3 regions of the Cobetia sp. Ld8 genome follow, and region 2 is predicted to be linked to each of the others. Evidence: predicted binding sites of a transcription regulator. Region 2 holds the regulator's gene; each other region holds the start of a gene.
What was found. The regulator sigma-54, encoded in region 2, starts transcription at its own class of promoters, with help from an activator protein. The targets are predictions, from matches to a motif close to TGGCACNNNNNTTGCTNT.
Positions count from the first base shown of each region.

Region 1 (5,882 bases), on a different contig from region 2:
ACTCAGTCCGGAAGGCGGGCGAGCTCGATCAGGAAGGCGTACAGAATCACGGGGTCATCTGAAAGACGCACTGTGTCTTGGCCAGCGTAAAGCCGCAGGCGGCATAGAATTTCCTGGCGACATCGCGCGCCTCATGGGTGCGAACCCGCAGGGTCAGCGTCTCGTCGGTTGCCCAGGCAATGGCCTGCCTGGCCAATGCCCGTCCTGCGCCTTGCCGTTGCGCCTCCTGTGCGACGGACAGGCCCAGTATCTCTATGAAATCGGCCGAAGCGACACGAAAGACATGCTGGGCGTGCAGCCAGCCAATCACTTCGCCCGCCTGTTCCGCCACCCAGATGCGGTCATGGCGTGACGCCAACAGGTGCTCCAGTCGCTGCAGGATCAACGCATCATCGTCGTGGGGCAGATAGCCCAATGCGGACGCGACGCGTGAAATTCCTAGGGCATCCTCGGGTGTGGCAAGGCGAATCTTCATTGATGTTGTCCAGCCCCCATGACGATGATGATGGATGTTCGAGGGTCTCATTCGTCAGAGAGGCTCATTCATCGTCGTAGTGAATGATCGACAGCAGCTGAATCGGCACCTCGTTCAATTTCTCGGGGCCATGCGGCACACCGGCATCGAAGGCCAGGCTGTCACCGGGCCCCATGTCATAGAACTTGTCACCATGACGGTAGGTGAGGTTGCCGGAAAGCAGGTAGATGAATTCATGCCCGGCATGACAGAAGTTGGGGAAGACTTCGCTGGCGTCATCCATGGTGATCAGGAAGGGTTCGTAGCGCTTCTTGGGGCCTTGTTTGTAGCTCAACAGTTGATAGGCATGGCCGACTTCCGTGCCGGTGCGCACCACCTGCATGCCTTGCCCGGCCTTGATGTGCTGGGCACCACGCCCGTTGACATCGTAATCACTGAACAGCTTCGAGATCGGCAGGCTCAAGGCATTGCACAGCTTGTTGAGGGTATCGAGGCTGGTGGACACCTGGGCGTTCTCCACCTTGCTGATCATGCCCTGGCTGACACCGGCGATACGCGAGACGTCGGAAATCTTGTAGCCCTGCGAGACTCGCTGCTGCTTGAGCGCGCGCGCGATGTGCTGCTCGAGCCCCAGGCGTGTCTCGTCGGCTGCCGCGGTGATGGTCTCCTTCACCTCGGACTGCGCGGCAGGTTCCGCGGCCAGCGAAGGCGCTTTCGTGTCAGGCGCTGTCGGTTGAGGGGTATCGGAGGAATGGGAGGATTCTCGCGGCATGGATAACTCCTGTGGCGGAGGTGAATGCGATAGGGATGGGCAGGCGGGATGAGAATACGCGTCCTTGTAGGAGTCGTTGCGCGTCACCCGCGTGCGGATATCGGGTGACATTATCAAGTTTACCGCCAACCCTCATCCACGTTTGTGGCCAGTCCTCGTCCTGACTCCATGGCGTGTGATGCAAGAGGCCTCCTCGACGCCATGCCGAGGAGGCCTCTCAGGTTTCACGCTATCCAGCATCACGCGATTCGCACTGTTGCCGCGGGGCTTGAGCTGTTGCCTCGCGGCTGTGGCGTGCGATCAGCCGCGAGCCAGTCGCTTGGCCTTTTCCGGGTCATCGAAGGGTAGGGAATGGCTGATGGCCGAGAGGCTGGTCTCGCCGTCAGTGCCAGTCTTGAGGGTCAGCGGGGTGCCATGCTCGGCATAGCCGGGTTCGAGACGTGCCAGCGCCATGGAACGATCGCTCAGGCGCGAGTACATGCCCTGGGTGATGACACCGACACACTTGCCGTCGGCGTAGATCTTGTCACCGATCTGGGCGACGTCTTTCGAATCCAGCAGCACGCCATAGACCTTGACGCGCTCCTTGCCCTGCAGCGCGAAGTGTTCGCTGGCGCCACGGAATTCAGTCTTGCCCGGCGAGACGGTGAAGTCCAGGCCCAGTTCCCACAGGGTGTCGCCCACGGGCTGGTCGGGGTACGGGTAGGTTTCGGAATTGTCCGCCGGGTAGAACAGCAGGTGACTCTCGACCCGCAGCCAGTCAAGGGTACCGAAGCTGCACGGCTTGATGCCCATGTCGGCACCCTCCGCGAGGATCTGTTCCCACAGAGAGGGGGCGTCCTTGGCCTTGCAGAAGATCTCGTAGCCACGCTCGCCGGTGTAGCCGGTGCGCGAGATCATCACGTGGCAGCCGAACAGCTGGGTCTGCAGATGGTGGAAGTAACGCAGCTCACGGATGCCCGGCACGTGACGCTCCAGGAAATCCACCGCGACCGGCCCCTGCAGTGACATGTCGTGCATGTCGTCATCGAAGGTCAGGCTGACGGCGCGCCCCAGGGCACTCTTGGCCAGCATTTCATTCGCGGTACCCGTGCCGTGCACCACGAGGTAGGAGTTCGGTGCCAGGCAATAGACGATGCAGTCGTCGACGAACTTGCCGGCCTCATTCAAGACGCTGGCATACACCGACTTGCCCGGATACAGCTTGGACATGTCCCGCGTGGTGACGTAATCCAGCACGGCCTGAGCGTGCGGACCATTGCAGTGGATCTTCTTGAGCCCCGAGACATCCATCAGACCGGCGCGGGTGCGAATGGTCTCGTGGTCATCGGCCGTGTCCGAGACGGCGTAATTCCAGGCGGTGCCCATGCCATTCCAGTCTTCGAGCTCCGCGCCCAGCTTGCGGTGTTGTTCGGCCAGTGCCGAGATGCGCCATGAATTCGCCATGCGTCCCTTTCTCCTGTGAGTCGTGCTGCCTAGCGTAAATGGGGGGTGCCGTAGTCCTGCTGATGCTGGCGATGATGTCGCGCAAGACGCGCATCCGCCGCAGGAGGTGTTGTTGTTCTTTCGCCTTTTCAGGCGCTTCACCGGGGCTTGTGCCTGCTGCTTGCCTTGCCTGATCGCACGAGAGTCGATTCTTGGAAGGAAAGAAACATTCCCCATAGTTAAGCAAGGGGCTTGCCAATTCCGTCAAAGGCCATGGCCACGGCAGCACTTGAGCGAGTCAGGCGCCGATTGGCAGCACGAATCAGGGCGTGAATATTAGCGCTTTGCGTCATGCTGGTGCGAAGAGAGAGCTTTGGGCACCGAAATGATGCCTATTTCGAGAAACAGGTAGAAATTCACTCAGGATCACCTGGCGTTTCCTGTGGGATGAAATGAACTTGGAAAATAAATTTCCATGCAAAACAGTAGGTTGGTGAAAAGTTCTGGCCGGCAGTTGGCGAAATGGCATGCTGCATGCTTTTCTTTGGGGGAAATAAAGTTGACCAGCAGGAATCACAAAAACTCGTTTCATCCGCTATCTTGACGTGGCGAGTCACCACAAGGGGTCAGGTTTCCCGGGGTGGCAGACAGTGTCGAGGGAGATGAAACCCGGTCCGCTCTCAGAGGAAACCCAGATGTCACCCGAAAACGCGCAACAGTTCATCAAGGATCACGACATTCGCTATCTGCTGGCGCAGTTCGTGGATATTCATGGCGCTGCCAAGACCAAGTCCGTGCCGGCCAATTGCCTGATGGATGTGGTCGAGAAGGGCGCCGGCTTTGCCGGCTTTGCCGTCAGTGGTCTCGGCATGTCGCCGGAGGGGCCGGACTTCATGGCGCGGGGTGATCTGAGCTCGTTGTCGTTGGTGCCGTGGCAGCCGGGTTATGCACGCATGGCCTGTGATGGCTACGTCAATGGTCAGCCGTTCGCCAACGACAGCCGCGTGGTGTTGCTCAAGCAGCTGGAGCGCCTGAAGGAGAAGGGCTGGACGCTCAATAGCGGGCTGGAGCCGGAATTCTCGCTGTTCCGCCGGGGGGAAGCGGGTGAGCTGTTGCCGGTGGACGAGAGCGATACCCTCGCCAAGCCCTGCTACGACTACAAGGGCCTGTCGCGTTCGCGTGAATTCCTCGAGCGCCTGGTCGAATCGCTGCAAGCGGTGGACTTCGACGTTTATCAGATCGATCACGAGGACGCCAACGGCCAGTTCGAGATCAACTACACCTACAGCGATGCACTGACCTCGGCAGACCGCTTCACCTTCGTGCGCATGGCCGCCGGCGAGATCGCCAATGACCTGGGCATGGTGTGCTCCTTCATGCCCAAGCCGCTGGCGGACCGCCCGGGCAATGGCATGCACTTCCACCTGTCCGTATGTGATGACACCGGCCGCAACCTGTTCGGCGATGACTCCGACGCCCAGGGCATGGGCCTGTCGCCGCTGGCGTACCACTTCCTCGGCGGACTGCTGGCACATGCCCCGGCGCTGTGTGCCTTTGCCGCGCCGACCGTCAATTCCTACAAGCGTCTGGTCGGTGGTGGCAGCACCAGCGGCGCGACCTGGGCGCCGGTCTTCATCGCCTACGGTGACAACAACCGCTCGGCCATGGTGCGTGTGCCCTACGGTCGCCTCGAGTTCCGCCTGCCGGACGCCGGCTGCAACCCCTATCTCGTGCACGCCGCCATCATCGCGGCGGGGCTGGATGGCGTGGCGCGCAAGCTGGACCCGGGCACGCCCCACAACATCAATCTCTACTCGCTGACCCCGAGCGAATGCGCCGAGAAGGGCATCGAGAAGCTGCCGCAGAATCTTTCGCTGGCCATCGATGCGCTCGAGGCGGACAGCATTCTGCGCGAGAGCCTGGGCGAGGGAATCTGCGCCGAGTTCATGCGCCTCAAGCGCGAGGAATGGCTGGATTACAACGCACAGGTCAGTGCCTGGGAAGTCCAGCGCTACGCCGAATTCTTCTGATCTCATCCGGCGGCGCTCGCGGATCTCGCGGGGCATGCCAGACGAGGGTCGCCACTGTCACCACCACGCTCAAGACACCAGGCAGGAGACGCCTCCTGCCCGTGAGAGGACATCACCATGTGTGGAATCGTAGGGCTTTATCTCAAGAACCCGGCGCTGGAATCGCGCCTGGGGGAGCTGTTCGAGCCGATGTTGATCGCGATGACCGATCGCGGCCCGGACAGCGCCGGCTTCGCCATCTATGGCGACGAATTTGACGCTGGCATCAAGCTGACGCTGCAAAGCGATGGTGCCGATGAGGATTGGGAGGCGATCGCCAAGGGCCTGGGCGAGCAGGTCGGCACGGTGGCGGACTGGTTCAGCAATGCCAGTGTCGCGGTATTCAAGATCGCCGGGGAAGAGAGCGCCGTGCGCGGCTGGCTTGCCGACAGCGCCCCGCAGATTCGCGTGCTGAGCGTGGGGCAGAGCATCGAGATCCTCAAGGCGGTGGGCCTGCCGGCTCATATCGCCAGCCTCTATGGCCTCAAGGGCATGCAGGGCAGCCACATCATCGGCCATACCCGCATGGCGACCGAAAGCGCCGTGACCCTGCAGGGCAGCCACCCGTTCTCCACCGGGCGTGACCTGTGCCTGGTCCACAACGGCTCGCTGTCCAACCACAACTGGCTGCGCACCAAGCTCAAGCGTGAGGGCATCAGCTTCGAGACCGACAACGATTCCGAAGTCGCCGCCGGCTACCTGACCTGGCGTCTGGAGCAGGGCGACAGCCTGGAAGCCGCGATCACCGGCGCCCTGAAGGACCTTGATGGCTTCTTCACCTTCACCATCGGCACGCGTGATGGCTTCGCCGTGGTGCGTGACCCGATCGCCTGCAAGCCAGCCGTGATCGCCGAGACCGATGACTACGTGGCCATGGCCTCGGAATACCGTGCCCTGGCCAGTCTGCCGGGCATCAAGGATGCCCGCGTGTGGGAGCCGGAACCCGGTCGCCTGTATCTGTGGGAAAAAGACACCGCCCGTTCGGAGGCCGCGTAATGATGAAGACACACGATCTGGCCGTTGAAGGGCTACGCGAATTGAACCAGGCCCTGCACGATGCCGACATCCTGAAGGACGCGCGTGAGTGGCGAGTGGTCAATTCCGACGGCGCCCACAATATCGCCTGCGGCATCAATGACGA
Region 1 is NZ_JBISHF010000007.1:1,153,416-1,159,297, reverse strand. It holds gene ACJJV2_RS09670 (GNAT family N-acetyltransferase) at 47-475, opposite strand; gene ACJJV2_RS09665 (XRE family transcriptional regulator) at 540-1,247, opposite strand; gene ACJJV2_RS09660 (aminomethyltransferase family protein) at 1,548-2,693, opposite strand; gene glnT (type III glutamate--ammonia ligase) at 3,368-4,702, shown strand; gene ACJJV2_RS09650 (glutamine amidotransferase family protein) at 4,820-5,737, shown strand; gene ACJJV2_RS09645 (protein glxC) at 5,737-5,882, shown strand, end outside.
Region 1: a site for sigma-54 is predicted at 2,913-2,930, ahead of ACJJV2_RS09660 (aminomethyltransferase family protein). Genes of this name have one in related genera too.

Region 2 (5,882 bases):
AACCACGGGCGCCGAGATCAGGTCGTGCTTCTCGAACAGCGAGGCGACTTCGGTTTCCGGCATCAGGGCCGGAATCACCACGCTGTCGGTGTCCATCACTTCGCGCACCGTGACGCCGGGGTCCGAGACCAGCAGGCGATTGATGGGCAGGGCACCGATGAATTCATCGCGACGCGAGACGACCAGCAGGGTATCGGTGGAGTCGGGCAGGCGCTCGTGGCGGCGGATATAGCGCAGCACCACGTCCAGGGTGATGTCCGGACGAATGGTGATGGTGTCCGTGTTCATCAGGCCGCCGGCGGTGTCCTCCGGGAAGGACAGTACCGTTTCGACGCGCAGGCGCTCCTGCGCCTCCATGGAGTCGAGGACTTCGAGAATCACCGCATTCGGCAGGCGCTGCAGAATGTCGGCGACATCATCCGGTTCCAGGTTCTCGGTGGCGGCGAGAACGTCGACGGCGTCCATGTCCTTGAGGAAGTCGGTCTGGATGTCTTCGCCAAGGTACTGAAGGACATCGCCCTGCAGCTCGGCATCGACCAGCTCCCAGAGCAGATTACGCTCCTTGGGGGGCGAGGATTCCAGCAGGTGGGCCACGTCCACTGGCGCGAGGCCGCGATTGAGCATGCGTCTTGCCTGTTCCAGCTCGCCGCTTTCCAGCGCCTGTGACAGGCGATCAAGTCTTGGCTTGAGTTTACGAGACGTCTTGCTCATCTGTCGGCTTCCCCTGTCGACATGAAGGACAGCGCTGATTCTACCATTGGCGTAGGGGGGCACGTCGACAAAAGAAAACAGTGTTTCTTATCGAAAGGACAATCCGCGTCCCGCCACTGGCACAAAAGCAGCGTTGCATGGCTGCCAGGCGCAAGGAGAGGTGCTGGGATTGGTACAAGGGTAGGCGCAAGGAGAGGTGCAAGAACAGGCACAGACATCCTGCGTGAGCAGTGATGGAGCTGCCCAAGGAAGCTGCGCGAGGGGCTGACCGAAAAGGGGGAGGGCCTAAAGGAAGGCTGTGCGCAAAGGGTGAAAGGGGCAAGGAGGCGAGAGCCAGACGAATGAGCCGCGATGCACATCCCTGATGTACAGCGCTAACACACAGCGCAAATGCACAGCGCTGTCAGTGGCGGTTATTCGTCTTCCTCGAAACGCGCTTCGAACAGCGCCTCGATGGCCAGCATCGCCTCATCGGCCTGTTCGCCCTCGACATCGATCAGCAGTGTCGTGCCGCAGGGCGCGGCCAGCATCAGCAATGCCATCACATTGGCTGCATTGGCGCGTCGCTCGCCATGGCTGACCATCACCGTCGCGCAATAGGGCGCACAGCAATTGACCAGCTTGGTGGCTGCGCGGGCGTGCAGCCCGCGGCGGTTGGTCAGCGTCAGCTCACGAGAGGCCATCGCGATGCTCCTGCTGATGCTCTTGCTGATCACTCGCCTCACCCGCGTTGCTCAGAGCGGTATGAATGCCCAGCTCGCGGTGACGCAGGCGCACCTCAGGCAGGCGCTCGGCAAAGTAGCTTGCCAGCTGCTCGCACAGGTAGACGCTGCGATGCTGGCCGCCAGTGCAGCCCACGGACACCGTCAGATAGCTGCGGTTGCTGTCCTGATAGGCGGGCAGCCAGCGTTCCAGCCAGCCGGCGATATCGTCATGCATCGCCTGGACGGTGGGGTAGCGCTGCAGGAATTCGGCCACGCTGTCATCGCGACCGGTATCGCCGCGCAGATTGATGTCCCAGTACGGGTTGGGCAGGCAGCGGGCATCGAACACCATGTCGGCGTCGGTCGGCACGCCATGCTTGAAGCCGAAGGATTCAAAGGTCAGCGTCAGGTGGCGGGAGCTGTGCTGGGCGACTTGCTCGGTGATGCGCGAGCGCAGGTCGTGCACGCTCAGGTTGGTCGAGTCGATGACCAGATCGGCCTTCTGGCGAATGGGAGCGAGCGTCTTCTGCTCGATCTCGATGGCCTCGGCCAGGGTATGGTCGTTGTCGCGCGTCAGAGGGTGACGACGACGGGTCGCCGAGTAGCGTTCCAGCAGCACTCGCGAATCGGTGGTCAGGTAGACGACCTGCACGTCCATGCCGCTCTGGCGGACGTTGTCGAGCAATTCGGGGAAGCGGGTCAAGGCTTCCGGCAGGTTGCGGGCATCGATGGAGACCGCGATGCGCCGGCGCGCCGGGCTGTCCTTTTCGAGCTGATCGACCAGTGGCGCCAGCAGCATGCCGGGCAGATTGTCGATGGCATAGTAGCCAATGTCTTCCAGCGCCTGGAGAGCGATGGATTTCCCGGAGCCGGAGCGGCCGCTGATGATCACGATCTTCATGAAGTGCTCTCCAAGGGCGAGGTCAACGTCGAAAGAATGCAGGGGTGGGGCAGAAGGCTGCCCGCTATCAGTGCGCTGTACGTCGGCCGATGGAAGGCCAGCAAGACGAAAGCCCGGACGATGTCCGGGCCTGTCATTCAGCGCGCCGGTAATTCGGCGATGGCTTGGGTCAATGCCTCAAAGAGTGCACGCTGGCTGTCTGCCTGGCGCAGGGCCGAGCGATTGGTCGGGGAATTGAGCAATTCCGCAACCTGCCCGAGCAGCGTCAGATGGGTCTCATCCGCTTCCTCAGGCACCAGCAGCACGAACAGCAGATCGATGGGTTCTCCGTCGATGGCATCGAAGTCGATGGGTTCACCGAGCTTCAGAAACGCAGCGATTGGCGTCTTGCAATGCGGGCTGCGTGCATGGGGCACGGCCACACCGTGGCCAATGCCGGTCGACCCCAGTCTTTCGCGCCCGATCAGGCGCGAGAAGACTTCCTGGCTGTCCAGGCTGGGAATGTTCTGTGCGATGAAGGTGCTGAAGAATTCAAGCACCCGCTTCTTGCTCCCCCCGGGGACACCGTACAGCGTGCGCTCGGGGGGAAGGATCTGATCAAGTGTCATGGCTGAAGGTCAACGGGTCCCGGTGCCCTGAGAGCGAGCCTGGGACTTTTCCTTGTGTTTGACCAGCTGGCGATCCAGCTTGTCGGCGAGCGCGTCGATGGCAGCGTACATGTTGGGGTCTTCTGCCAGGGCGTGGAGGTCAGCGCCTGCCGCGTGCAAGGTGCAGGCAGCCTGCTGGCGCTCCTTCTCGATCGACAGTGTCACCTGAACATTGGTGATGTTGTCGTAATGCCGTTCGAGGCGAGCGAGCTTCTCGTTGACGTAATCGCGGAGAGGATCGGTAAGTTCCACATGATGCCCGGTGATATTCACTTGCATGGACACGCTCCTTTATCCAGCGGGTTGCCATTCAATTGTAACCCTTTTTGACTACGAGCAAACCCTGATCGGACGCTCTGCAACAGGCTTGACGGCCACCGTCTGGCGATGTTTTCGCACCCTTGCCAGTGGCGTCAGATGTCGTGAGCGTCTGTACCGACAATGCCCAAGCTTTGCGCAAAGATCAACGCTGCGCTGCATCGTGGCTCAGTGCTTGTCTTCAACTCAGTGAGGGGTAACGGAGTGGACTTCAAGGGCACGTCTGGTGGGTGGTGCGTGAAAGACGCGCAAGAAGGCGGGTTTTCGTCGCCAATCCCTGCATGTACGTCGCCTTTCAGGCGCTTCGATTGCGTGGAGCAAGCGACGTTCCGGGAGGTTCTTCGGGTGTCATCCAGGTGCAATACGCGCAAAAGTGACTTTAAAAACATGCGATTGACGGTAAATGACGCTGCCGGAACGGCGGTTTTTTACCATCATTCTGCGCGCTGTCATGGGCCATGACGGGCAATTGGCGAGCGGTTGACGGCATGACAGAGCGCGCGACAGGCATAACGCTACCCGCGAAGTCAGAGGCTGATGAGCGGAAAATCCAACGCTTGAGGTTGGCGACGGCTGCCATTGTGGAGGTGAGAGCTGGGCATGGCAGCCGCAGGTGATGCGTCAGGCCAGACGCTTGCGCTCGCTGGAGGAGGGGATGCCCATCGCTTCGCGATACTTGGCCACGGTACGGCGTGCGACCTCGATGCCATCGCTGGCGAGCAGATCGACCAGCCGTGAGTCGGAGAGAGGCTTGCGGGCCGGCTCTTCCGCGATCAGCTTGCGGATGCGGGCACGAATGGCGGTGCTTGAGTGGGCGTCGCCACTGCCGCTGCCACCAACCTGGCTCGAGAAGAAGAACTTGAGCTCGAAGACGCCGCGCGGGGTGTGGATGTACTTCTGGGTCGTGACCCGCGAGATGGTCGATTCGTGCATCTCGACCACTTCGGCGATGTTGGCCAGAATCAGCGGCTTCATGCCTTCCTCGCCTTGCTCGAGGAAGTCGATCTGGCGTGCCATGATCTCGCGGCCGACCTTGAGCAGGGTGTCATTGCGTGATGACAGGCTCTTCATCAGCCAGCGCGCTTCCTGCAGGTTGTCCTTTAGGAAGGTGTTGTCGGCGGACTTGTCGGCACGCTTGATCAGCGCGGCGTATTCCGGCTGGATGCGCAGCTTGGGCAGCGCTTCCGGGTTGAGCTCGACCTGCCAGCCATGGCGGGTATGGCGCACCAGCAGATCAGGGATCACGTAATCGCTGGCGGGCTCGCCCCAGGCGGATGCCGGACGCGGGTCGAGCGCGCGTACCAGGCGGATGACGTGGTCCAGCTCGTCATCGTCAAGGCTCAGGCGCCGCTTGAGCAGCTTGCGGTCATCGTTGCCCAGTGCCTCGAGGAATTGACGTACCAAGCGGCGCGCCTGCGCCAGCAGCGGCAGATCATCCGGCAGCAGCGCCAGTTGCAGCAGCAGGCATTCGCGCAGATCACGAGCGAAGACGCCAGTCGGGTCGAACTGCTGCAGACGCAGCAATACCTGCTCGAGCTCGGAGGCCTTCAGGCCGGGCAGGCCCTGGCCACGCAGGCCATCGACCAGCTCATCGAGTGACAGGCTCAGATAGCCGGCACCGTCGACGGCATCGATCAAGCTCTCCGCCATCTGGCGTTCACGGCCATCGAGGTCGGTCATCGCCAGCTGCCAGCGCAGGTGGTCCTGCAGGCTCTCGACACTGGTATTGCGATCGAAGTCCGGCCCTTCTTCGCTCCCGCTGCCACTGCCGGAGCTGGTCAGGCTACCGGCGTGGTCCTGGTAGAGGTCCGACCAGTCACTGTCGAGGGGGTATTCCTCGGGAATCTCGCTCGAGGAGTCGGCAGTGGAGATCTCGCTTGAATCCTGTGTCTCGACGACATCCAGCGACTCGTAGTCCTCGTCGAGCTCCAACATGGGGTTGGACTCGAGGGCTTGCTGAATCTCCTGACGCAGGTCGAGCGTCGACAGCTGCAGCAGCTGGATCGCTTGCTGGAGCTGCGGCGTCATGGTCAGCGAGGTGCCGAGGCGGAGTTGCAGGGTGGGTTTCATGGAGTCAGTCAATTCACGGCAAAGGAACGTGCTTACTACGCTATACCGTGACTCGGGGCACTGACAAGTGGTTGCCGTGAATATTCAAGCAACTTGCATGCCATGTTTCCACCAAGGTGGTATGGACGTCATGCATGCGTCTGATGTCAGACATGAAAAAGCCGCTACGCGATAAAATCACGCAGCGGCTTTTGAAGCTTTCGCCTCGCGAGGACTCAGCGCAGCCGCTGACCCTAGAGCGTGAACTCGTGGCCCAGGTAGACGTCGCGCACCTGCTGGTTGGCCAGGATGGAGTCCGCGTCACCGTGGGCGATGATCTGGCCATCGCCGACGATATAGGCGGTGTCACAGATATCGAGCGTCTCGCGCACGTTGTGGTCGGTGATCAGCACGCCGATGCCACGATCGCGCAGTTGGCGCACGATGCTCTTGATCTCGCCCACCGAGATGGGGTCGACGCCGGCGAAGGGCTCATCGAGCAGCACGAAGTCCGGCTCGGTGGCCAGTGCACGGGCGATCTCGACCCGACGA
Region 2 is NZ_JBISHF010000008.1:640,875-646,756, reverse strand. It holds gene mgtE (magnesium transporter) at 1-711, opposite strand, end outside; gene ACJJV2_RS13735 (HPr family phosphocarrier protein) at 1,125-1,394, opposite strand; gene rapZ (RNase adapter RapZ) at 1,381-2,316, opposite strand; gene ACJJV2_RS13725 (PTS sugar transporter subunit IIA) at 2,454-2,924, opposite strand; gene hpf (ribosome hibernation-promoting factor, HPF/YfiA family) at 2,934-3,242, opposite strand; gene ACJJV2_RS13715 (RNA polymerase factor sigma-54) at 3,903-5,351, opposite strand; gene lptB (LPS export ABC transporter ATP-binding protein) at 5,585-5,882, opposite strand, start outside.

Region 3 (5,882 bases), on a different contig from region 2:
GACTGCCCGGCGGCGTGGCGATCCAGACCATCGTGGTGGCGTTCTTCCTCGCCGCGATGTCCGGCATCATCGGCGGCGAGATCGTGCTGCTGGGGATTCTGGCGCTGCCGCAGATGCTCAGGCTCGGCTATGACAAGCACATCGCCATCGGCGTGGTGTGTGCCGGCGGCTCGCTGGGCACCATGATGCCGCCCTCCATCGTGCTGATCATCTATGGCCTGATCGCCAACCAGTCGATCGCGGACCTGTTCACTGCGGCGATCACCCCGGCCATCGTGCTGATGGCAAGCTACATCATCTACGTGCTGATCCGCTGTCTGCGCAACCCTTCGCTGGGGCCAGTGATGCCCGAGGAGGAGCGCCGCGCCAGCTTCCAGAGCAAGCGTGAGCTGCTCAAGGCCATCGGTGTGCCGGCGGTCATCGCGGGGCTGGTGCTGGGCTCCATCTACGGTGGCGTGGCCTCGGTGACCGAAGCCGCGGCGATGGGCAGCTTCGGCGTGCTGGTGGCGGTGATGCTGCGCGGCGAGTTCTCCATCACCCTGATGCAGCGTGCGCTGTCCCAGACCATGAACACCTGCGGCATGATCATCTGGATCGGTATCGGCGCGGCGGCGCTGGTCGGGGTCTACAACCTGATGGGCGGCAACCGCTTCGTGTCGAGCATGATTCTCGGCCTGGATATCCCGCCGCTGGCGATCATCATGGTGATGATGGCGATCCTGCTGCTGCTGGGGCTGTTCCTCGACTGGATCGGCATCGCGATGCTGACCCTGCCGATCTTCGTGCCGATCATCGTGCAGCTCGGCTACGACCCGGTATGGTTCGGTGTGCTGTTCGCGGTCAACATGCAGGTGTCCTTCCTGTCGCCACCCTTCGGGCCTGCCGCCTTCTATCTGAAAGGCGTGGCACCGGAAGGCATCAGTCTCAAGGATATCTTCGTCTCGCTGCTGCCGTTCATCGCCATCCAGCTGTGCGTGCTGGCGATGTTGCTACTGTGGCCGCAACTGTCGCTGTGGCTGGTCTAGGCTCTACAGACGTTACCCGCTTGCCCAAGACTCGACGCCCTCGCAGATGCGAGGGCGTCGTCGTTGGTGACGAAAGATTTGCGCCGTCGTGTGGCGAGGCATCATGCAAGGCAGTCTTTGTGCTCTTTTATGGTGCAAATGAGCGGACGCACAAACACGGTCACGGTGAGAGGGGTCAGGCTGTCATGGCAGCTGCACCATCTTGGCACATTCCCTGCAATGCTCTTGCAATACCTGTCCGGTGCCACGAGATCCTGTCGAGGTGACCCCTGACACGCTGCAGCACTTCACGAGGAGAGTTCACATGTCAGAGACTCAAGCACCGCTGTTGTTGCTGACCGATCTGGATGGCTCGCTGCTGGATCACCACGATTACTCGCCGGGCCCGGCGCGCAGCTGGCTGACCCGCCTGCGCGCGCGCGGTGCCTGGATCGTCCCCAACACCTCCAAGACGGCGGCCGAACTGGCGCCGCTGATGGACTCGCTGGGCTTGGCGGGCCAGCCGTGGATCGCCGAGAACGGCGGCGTGGTGGCGTTGCCGGCCGATTGGCTGAGCGCCTACCCGCTGGAAGAGGCCAGCGCCCCGGATGCACACGGCCTGTGTCGTATCGCGGTGGCGATGCCCCGCGACAGGATTCTCGCGGTGCTGGAGGAGCTGAGCGGGGAGTTCGCCTTCGAGGGCTTCGCCTCGATGTCGGTGGCGAGAATCAGTGAGCTGACGGGGCTGGGGGAGGGCGACGCGGCCCTGGCGGGACAGCGTGATGCCAGTGAACCGCTGGTGTGGCGCGACGCGCCGGAGCGTCTTGAGGACTTTCGCACGCGTCTGGCCAGTCATGGCCTCAAGCTGACACGTGGTGGGCGCTTCCACCATGTGACCGGGGACAGCGACAAGGGCGTGGCAGCGCGCTATCTGATCGCCCGCTACCGGCTCTGCGAGAGGGTACGCCCCTGGACGCTGGGCTTCGGCGATGGCGCCAATGACCTGCCGCTGCTGGCCGCCGTCGACAACGCTGTGCTGATCCCCGGCGTCGGTGATACCTCTCAACGTGATCGGGAGCTTGCCGATTATCCGCAACTGGCGGATGAACGCCGCTGTTTTCGCGCCAATCTCCCCGGACCGCAGGGATGGGTCGAGGGATTGCGTCACTGGCTGGCCAATGGCCAGCCGGAAGAATGGACATCCAGAGGTCTGGGCGCCTGACGCCTGCCTGATGCGTGTCTTCGGCATGACAAGGAGCTGACATGAGCGATTTCTACCAGAATGGCATCATCACCAACTTCCATAACCTGACCGATCGTCCGGTGGAAGATCTCGAAGCGGACCTGATGCGCTTCTCCCGCAAGCGGCCGATGAGCCTGATTCTGCCGTCGCTGTATTCCGAGCTGGAAGGCCCTGCGCTCAAGAATATCGTCGATGAACTGGCCCAGGTGCCGTATCTCAGCGAGATCGTGATCGGGCTGGACCGCGCCGACCGTGACCAGTTCGAGCATGCCAAGGAGTTCTTCTCACATCTGCCGCAGCATCACCGCATCCTGTGGAACGACGGCCCGCGTCTGCGGGCGCTGGATGAGGAGCTGACCGAGCATGGCCTGGCGCCGATGGAGGCCGGCAAGGGGCGCAATGTCTGGTACTGCTCCGGTTACGTGCAGTCCTCGGGCATCGCCGAGGCGGTGGCGCTGCATGACTGCGATATCGTCACCTATGACCGCGGTCTGCTGGCGCGCCTGATCTACCCGGTGGCCCATCCGCAGTTCAACTACGAGTTCTGCAAGGGCTACTACTCGCGTATCGCCCAGGGCAAGCTGAACGGCCGCGTGGCGCGCCTGATGGTCACGCCGCTGATCCGCGCACTCAAGAAGGTCTATGGCCCGCTGCCGTACCTGGATTATCTCGACAGCTATCGTTATCCGCTGTCCGGCGAGTTCTCGATGCGCACCGACGTGCTGGCGGATATCCGCATTCCCAGCGACTGGGGGCTGGAGATCGGCGTGCTGTCAGAGGTCCATCGCAACTATTCCACCAAGCGCCTGTGTCAGGTGGATATCGCTGATGCCTATGATCACAAGCATCAGCCGCTGTCCGAGGAAGATGCACTGGGCGGCTTGAATCGCATGAGTCTGGACATCGCCAAGGCCATGTATCGCAAACTGGCCACGCTTGGCGTCGAGATCCACGGCGAGACCTTCCGTACCATCAAGGCGACCTATTACCGTATCGCGCTGGACCTGATCGAGACCTACTACAACGATGCCGTCATGAATGGCCTGACGGTGGATCGTCACAGTGAGGAAGCGGCGGTGGAGCTGTTCGCCTCCAACATCATGGATGCCGGCAGCGCCTTCCTCGACAATCCGCGCGACAAGCCCTTCATTCCGAGCTGGAACCGGGTGCAGTCAGCCGTGCCGGACCTGCTCGAGCGCATGCACGAAGCGGTGGAGCTGGACAACCAGTAACGCTCGCGGCGGGAAACAGCAAGACCAACGACAACGGGGCTGCCACTGGCAGCCCCGTTGTCGTTGGCAGGAGGAGAAAAAGAGGGCGTCAGACAACCTCGATGGCCGGCGGGCGCACGGTTTGCTCCATCAGCCAGGCCGCCTGATAGGGACGGCGAGCCATGGTGGGGTCGTAGGCCTTGTCGTGGCACAGGTGGTCGGTCAGCGCGACGCCTTGCCAGCTTTCCGGCAGCGGCAGCACGCGCGGCTGATCGGTGACATTGAGGGCGAACAGCAGGCGACGCCCTTCATGGGTGACGCGCTCGAAGACGAAGAAATCCGGGCCGACATCGAAGACATTCTGGTCGGCATCCGGGTGGAAGCAGGGTTCGTTGCGGCGCAGTGCCATGCGGCGCTTGAGGGCGTGGAAGACCTCATGGGTCGCGGTGTTGGGGCTTGCCAGCAGCGCTTCCAGTTCATCGCGCTGCCACTTGCGGCGGTTGATGGCGCGCAGGTGGCCATCGCGCTCGACGCCTTCCTGGTGGTTGGGGGTCGCGGTCAGCGAGTGGATGTATAGCCCCGGGATGCCCTGCAGGCTCAGCATCAGGGTCTGACTGGCGATGAAGCGCTCGATCTGCCACGGGTCCTGGCCGCGCCGCGTGCCCTTGAGCGCATCGAAGTAGCTGATGTTGAGCTCATAGGGGGTGTCGGCGCGCCCGGGGTTGGCGCGCATGCTGACGTAGCCACCGAAGTCATGCACCAGCCGCACCAGGGTGTCGCGCTCGTGATCGGGCAGCAGGCCCTCAAGGGCGCGAACGCCGATACCATCGTGACTGGCGGTGAAGTTGAAGTAGCTGCAGCCGGAAGGCAGGGATGGCAGGCTGGTGGCCCACTGGGTCAGGGCGCTGGCATCGCCGGAGGTCAGGGTGTGCAGGGTCAGCGGCGGCAACGTGAACTGATAGATCAGGTGCGCTTCATCGGCCTGGGCGCTGCCCTCGATGGCGGTGAGGTCGTGCTGTGACAGGCGATCGAGTCCGAAGTAGGACATGTTCTCGGCGTGGGGCACGTTGGTTTCGGTGATCAACAGGCTGCCCGGCGCCAGATGGTCGACGATGGCGCGCAGCAGGCGCACCACGGCGTGTGTCTCCGGCAGGTGGATACAGGAGGTGCCCTGGCGTTTCCACAGGAAGGCCACTGCATCGAGGCGGATGATGCCCGCGCCCTGCTCGAGGTAATAAAGCAGGATGCCGATGAATTCGAGCAGCACATCGGGATTGGCGAAGTTCAGGTCGATCTGGTCATCCGAGAAGGTTGCCCAAAGATGGCGCAGGCCACGACGGGTATGCACCGGCGTGAGCAGGGCAGATGGGCGCGGGCGCACGACCTCGGAGACATCGGTGTCGGGGTCCATCTCGATGAAGTAGTCGCGGCCGGGCTGCACGCCGGCCAGATAATCGGCGAACCACAGTGACTCGCGTGAGCAGTGATTGATGACCAGGTCTGCCATCAGGTCGCGCTGCTCGCTCAGGCGCCGGATGTCCTGCCAGTCGCCGAGGACCGGATTGACCTCGCGATAGTGGATGACGCTGAAGCCGTCATCGCTGCTCCACGGAAAGAAGGGCAGCACGTGGACACCGGACAGGCTGTCGTCCAGTCGGCTGGCGAGGAAGTCGTGCAGGGTCGCCAGTGGCGCCTCGCCTTCCTGCTGCAGGCTGTCGCCGTAGGTGATCAGCCACTGGTCGCGCTCGCTCCAGAGCGGCTCGCCTTCCGGTACGCGGGGGTAAAGGCGCGTGCGATGGAAATCCAGCACCGTCTCCAGGCGTCTGAGGACTTCCTCATGACGCTGTGGGTAGATCTCGGCGAGCAGGCGCGTGGCGTGTGCCTGGAAATCAGCTTGCGAGAGGCGTTTGGCGAGAGAGACTCTGGCCCGTGGCCTGGCGCTGCCCTCGCTCGGCGCAGGATCGGAGGCAGTGGATGTCGAGTGATCGGGAGATGACGTATCGGACATGGGCAATCCTCGTGGCAGCAAAAGCGGTCAGACTCTGCCTCATGAGCCGCAATGGGCAGAGCGTGTCGCGGGTGATCTTCGGGAAGCCCGCCGGCGCAATCCTGCGGGGGCCGGTGGTAAGACTGGAAATCACAGATCAGATGAAGTCGGCTGGCCGTCGCTTGGTGAAATCCCTGAATAGCGCATCGCTGAGCGGCGCCCGTGGGTGACGGCCTGGCGACTTTACTCATGAGTCATGCACGCCTCGGGCCAGATTCGTCAAGCCTGCAAGGCAGGACGGCCAGCCTGCATGTGCTGGCTGGCCGTCCTGTCCGGCGTCATGTGGCCTGCAGCGAGCTGACGCCACTGCGCTTCATGACATGCTTTACTTGCGCAGCACGCGATACAGAATCAGCAGAATGACGGCGCCGAGCACG
Region 3 is NZ_JBISHF010000006.1:541,356-547,237, forward strand. It holds gene ACJJV2_RS04020 (TRAP transporter large permease subunit) at 1-1,025, shown strand, start outside; gene ACJJV2_RS04025 (HAD-IIB family hydrolase) at 1,330-2,226, shown strand; gene ACJJV2_RS04030 (glycosyl transferase) at 2,268-3,479, shown strand; gene ACJJV2_RS04035 (sugar phosphorylase) at 3,568-5,466, opposite strand; gene ACJJV2_RS04040 (GlsB/YeaQ/YmgE family stress response membrane protein) at 5,831-5,882, opposite strand, start outside.
Region 3: a site for sigma-54 is predicted at 1,229-1,246, ahead of ACJJV2_RS04025 (HAD-IIB family hydrolase). Genes of this name have one in related genera too.